Regions from separate parts of the Ensifer sp. R1-3 genome, predicted to be linked through region 2. Evidence: riboswitches for the same ligand, from Rfam matches in the RefSeq annotation. Region 2 holds a riboswitch; the other holds the start of a gene.

Region 1 (2,197 bases), 730 kb from region 2:
AGATCCGGATGATTTCAAGCGCGTTCTGCAGGGCGAAGGCTGCTTCCTTGCCACCCTTGAGCTCGAAGGCGACCAGCGTCGAGCCGCCGCTCATCTGCTTGGCAATGATGGCGGCCTGCGGGTGATCCTTGCGGCCCGGATAGATGACGCGGGCGACCTGCGGCTGCTCCGCGAGGAAATCGGCTACGCGGCGGGCGCTTTCGGTCTGCTGCTTGACGCGGAGCGGCAGGGTCTCGATGCCCTTCAGCAGCGTCCAGGCGTTGAAGGGCGACATGGCCGGGCCGGTGTGACGGAAATAGTCGTGCAGGTTCTCGTCTACCCACTGCTTGTCGGAGAGGACCACGCCGCCGAGGCAGCGGCCCTGGCCGTCGATATGCTTCGTCGCGGAATAGACGACGACATGGGCGCCAAGCTCCAGCGGCTTCTGGAACAGCGGCGTGGCGAAGACGTTGTCGACCACCACCTTGGCGCCGATCTGATCGGCGAGCCTGGCAACGCCGGCGATGTCGATCACTTCGAGCGTCGGGTTCGTCGGGCTCTCGAGGAAGAAGACCTTGGTGTTCGGGCGCACCGCGTCTTCCCAGTTCTTGAGATCGCGACCGTCCACCAGGGTGCACTCGACGCCGTATTTCGGCGCCAGCGTTTCCACGACCCAGCGGCAGGAGCCGAAGAGCGCCCGGGCGGCGACGATGTGGTCACCCGCCTTCACCTGACAAAGGATTGCCGCAGAAACCGCCGCCATGCCGGAGGCGGTGGCGCGCGCGTCTTCCGCCCCTTCGAGCATGCACATGCGCTTCTCGAACATGTCGTTGGTCGGGCTGCCGTAGCGCGCATAGATGAAACCGTCGGTCTCGCCCTTGAAGCGGGCCTCCGCCGCTTCGGAGCTGTCGTAGACGAAGCCCTGCGTCAGGAAGATCGCTTCCGAGGTCTCGCCATACTGGGAGCGGAGCGTTCCGCCGTGGACGAGCTGGGTTGCCGGGCGCCAATTCTTGCTCATGAGAACGTCACTTTCAAAAACAAAAAAACCGGCCGCGAAACGACCGGTTTGACACCCGGCCTTTTTAGCTACTTGTTTAACGTGGCTGCAAGCCGACCGGCCAAATCACCACGGGATAAAGCTCCAATACTGCCTGGCCGCGCTTGCGTCAATTCCCGGAGTTTGGTTTTGTCTGGCAACTGTAAATGAGGATCGGAATGGGGCGCGACACAGGGATTTTGGCCGACCGCGCAATTGCAGCGCTGTATGCCTCGGGACGGCTGAAGAGCGAAAAGGTGCTGGATGATGACCAGATCCAGCCGGCCAGCCTCGATCTTCGCCTTGGATCCAAGGCGTTCCGCGTCCGGGCGAGCTTCATGCCCGGCCCGTCTCATTTGGTCGCCGACAAGCTCGACCGGCTCAAGCTGCATGTCGTCGATCTGAGCGAAGGCGCCGTGCTCGAGACCGGCTGCGTCTACATCGTGCCGCTGATGGAAAGCCTCTCGCTGCCGGCAGACATGTCGGCCTCCGCCAATCCGAAGAGCTCCACCGGCCGACTGGATATCTTCACGCGCGTGATTACCGACAGGGCGCAGGAGTTCGACAAGATTCCGGCGGGCTACAGCGGACCGCTCTATCTCGAAATCAGCCCGCGGACCTTTCCGATCGTAGTCAGGCGTGGTTCGCGGCTTTCGCAGATACGCTTCCGCATCGGCCACTCGGTTCTTTCCGAGCAGGAACTGCTGGCTCTGCACGAAAGCGACGTCCTCGTCGCCAGCGACCGGCCGAACGTTTCCGGCGGCGGCATCGCCCTTTCCATCGACCTCAAGGGCACCGGGCCGGACGGCCTGATCGGCTACCGCGGCAAGCATCACACATCGGTGGTCGATGTGGACAAGAAAGCCCAGCATGCCGTTTTTGACTTCTGGGAGCCGCTCTACAGCCGCGGCCGCGACGATCTCGTGCTCGATCCGGACGAGTTCTACATCCTCGTGTCCCGCGAAGCCGTCCATGTGCCGCCGCGCTATGCGGCCGAAATGACGCCCTTCGACCCGCTCGTGGGCGAGTTCCGCGTCCACTATGCCGGCTTCTTCGACCCCGGCTTCGGCCATGCGTCCGCCGGCGGCAGCGGCAGCCGGGCGGTGCTCGAGGTCCGCAGCCACGAAGTGCCGTTCATTCTGGAGCACGGGCAGATCGTCGGCCGTCTCGTCTACGAGCACA
Region 2 (2,197 bases):
GCCGTCAGCCCGCCGCCCTTAAGCGTCAGGCGCTGTACGGGCTCGCCGGAGGGCAGGTGGCCGAAGATTTCCGTGTCTGTTCCCATGCATCTCCCCATTTCCGCGAGTCGGCGTCAACCTGCTGCATTTCCGCCGAGGCGGCAACCGGAAAGTCATACTTTTTGCTTCAGCGCTCTCCGGTTCCGATCTTCGCCAGCTCGTAGGGCGTCGTCTGGTAGATCTCGTTGATCCAGTTGCCGAAGAAGAGATGTGCATGGCTGCGCCAGCGGTTCTGCGGCGGAAGTGCGGAGTCATTGTGGGGGAAATAGTCGTGCGGCAGCTTGATCGGCACGCCGGCATCGACGTCGCGGAAATATTCCTCCGACAGGGACGTCGAATCATATTCGACGTGATTGAACATGTAGAGCCGGTTGCCTTTCTTCTCGTGTACGAGGCAGACGCCCACTTCCTTGGATTCCATCAGGGTTTCGAGATCCGGCACCCGGTCGATATCGGCGCGGCGCACCTCGGTCCAGCGCGAAACGGGAACGGCGAAATCGTCGGAAAAGCCGTTTAGATAGACCGAAGAGGGCTGCAAGTTCTGATGGCGGTAGACGCCGAAGGCCTTTTCCTTCAACGGATATTTCGGAACCCCGTGGAAATGGTAGATCGCAGCCATCCCGCCCCAGCAGACGTTCAGCGTCGAATGGACGTTGGTCGTCGTCCAGTCGAAGATGCGCTGCAACTCCTTCCAGTAGGTGACCTCTTCGTATTCGAGCGTCTCGATCGGCGCGCCGGTGATGATGAAGCCGTCGAACTTGCGGGCCTCCACCTCCTCGAAGGTCTCGTAAAAGGCGAGTAGATGCTCTTCGGGCGTGTTCTTCGGCCGGTGGCCGTTGACGCGGACCAGCGTCAATTCGACCTGAAGCGGCGTGGCGCCGATCAGCCGCGCCATCTGGATCTCGGTCTTGATCTTGTTGGGCATGAGGTTCAAAAGCCCGATCTGCAGCGGCCGGATGTCCTGGCGGATCGCCTCGGTCTCGGTCATCAGCCGCACACCCTCGTGAACGAGAGTTTCGAAGGCGGGCAGCGTATCGGGTATCTTGATGGGCATGGGCGTCCACTCGATCGAATACAAAAAAACCGGCGGCGAAACGATCGCGACCGGTCCTCGGAAATCCATTGTTCCCTCGGCCCTTTAGCGACTTCTTTAACGTGGCTGCAAGCCGGCCGGCCAAATCACCACGGATCATTTGATAGCGCGAGGAGGACCGCGCGGTCAATGAAAAAGGATTCGACGGTGTCGAGGCGGCCCTCATCCCGCTGCCGCGACCTTCTCCCCGCAAGCGGGGCGAAGGGATGGGCGGCACTCTTCCAGTCCCCGCGCCCCGCTTGCGGGAGATTGGGTCATGGTGAGGGGGCAGCCCTTGTCCGTCGTTCTGCCTTATCCCCGAAACGCCGTGACCTCGATCTCGATCAGCATTTCCGGGCGGATGAGGTCGCAGACGATCATCGTTGCGGCCGGGCGGATCTCGCCGAAGGTCTCGCCGAAGATCGGGAAGACGCGGTCGGCAAAGCTCGCATCGGTGACGTAGTAGTGGTTGCGCACGACGTCCGACAGCGAGAAGCCGGCTTTCTTCAGGGCGCCTTCGATCGTCTTCAGGCAGTTGCGCGCCTGCTCCTCCACCGTTTCCGGCATGGTCATGGTCGCATAGTCGTAGCCGGTCGTGCCGGAGACGAAGCACCAGTCGCCTTTCGCGACGGCACGCGAATAGCCTGCCGTCTTTTCGAAGGGCGAACCGGACGAAATGAGCTTGCGGGTCATCCGGCAGCTCAGGCCCAGGGGCGGGAAGCGGCGGTCGCCTTCTCGTAATTGTCGATGGAACCGCCCTTTTCGAGCGTGAGGCCGATATCGTCGAGGCCGTTCAGCAGGCAGTGGCGCTTGAAGGCATCGACCTCGAACTTGATCGAGCCGCCGTCCGGACCGGTGATCTCCTGCGCTTCGAGATCGACCGTGAGAATGGCATTGGAGCCGCGGCTGGCGTCATCCATCAGCTTGTCGAGGTCTTCCTGGCTGACGACGATGGGCAGGATGCCGTTCTTGAAACAGTTGTTGTAGAAGATGTCGGCGAACGAGGTCGAAATGACGCAGCGGATGCCGAAATCGAGAAGCGCCCAGGGCGCATGCTCGCGCGAGGAGCCGCAGCCGAAATTGTCG

Evidence for each region. A riboswitch is a leader RNA that binds a small molecule or an ion and turns the genes downstream of it on or off. The one in region 2 is predicted to bind S-adenosylmethionine.
Region 1: linked by a shared signal. The riboswitch ahead of M1D43_RS10965 (O-succinylhomoserine sulfhydrylase) and the one ahead of metA (homoserine O-acetyltransferase MetA) in region 2 are both predicted to bind S-adenosylmethionine.

The regions. Positions count from the first base shown of each region.
Region 1 is NZ_CP096515.1:2,272,217-2,274,413, reverse strand. Features, by position in the region: gene M1D43_RS10965 (O-succinylhomoserine sulfhydrylase) at 1-997, opposite strand, end outside; SAM riboswitch at 1,041-1,119, opposite strand; gene M1D43_RS10960 (2'-deoxycytidine 5'-triphosphate deaminase) at 1,195-2,197, shown strand, end outside.
Region 2 is NZ_CP096515.1:3,006,292-3,008,488, forward strand. Features, by position in the region: gene M1D43_RS14330 (aldose epimerase family protein) at 1-86, opposite strand, end outside; gene metA (homoserine O-acetyltransferase MetA) at 167-1,162, opposite strand; SAM riboswitch at 1,158-1,235, opposite strand; gene M1D43_RS14340 (RidA family protein) at 1,424-1,804, opposite strand; gene leuD (3-isopropylmalate dehydratase small subunit) at 1,813-2,197, opposite strand, start outside.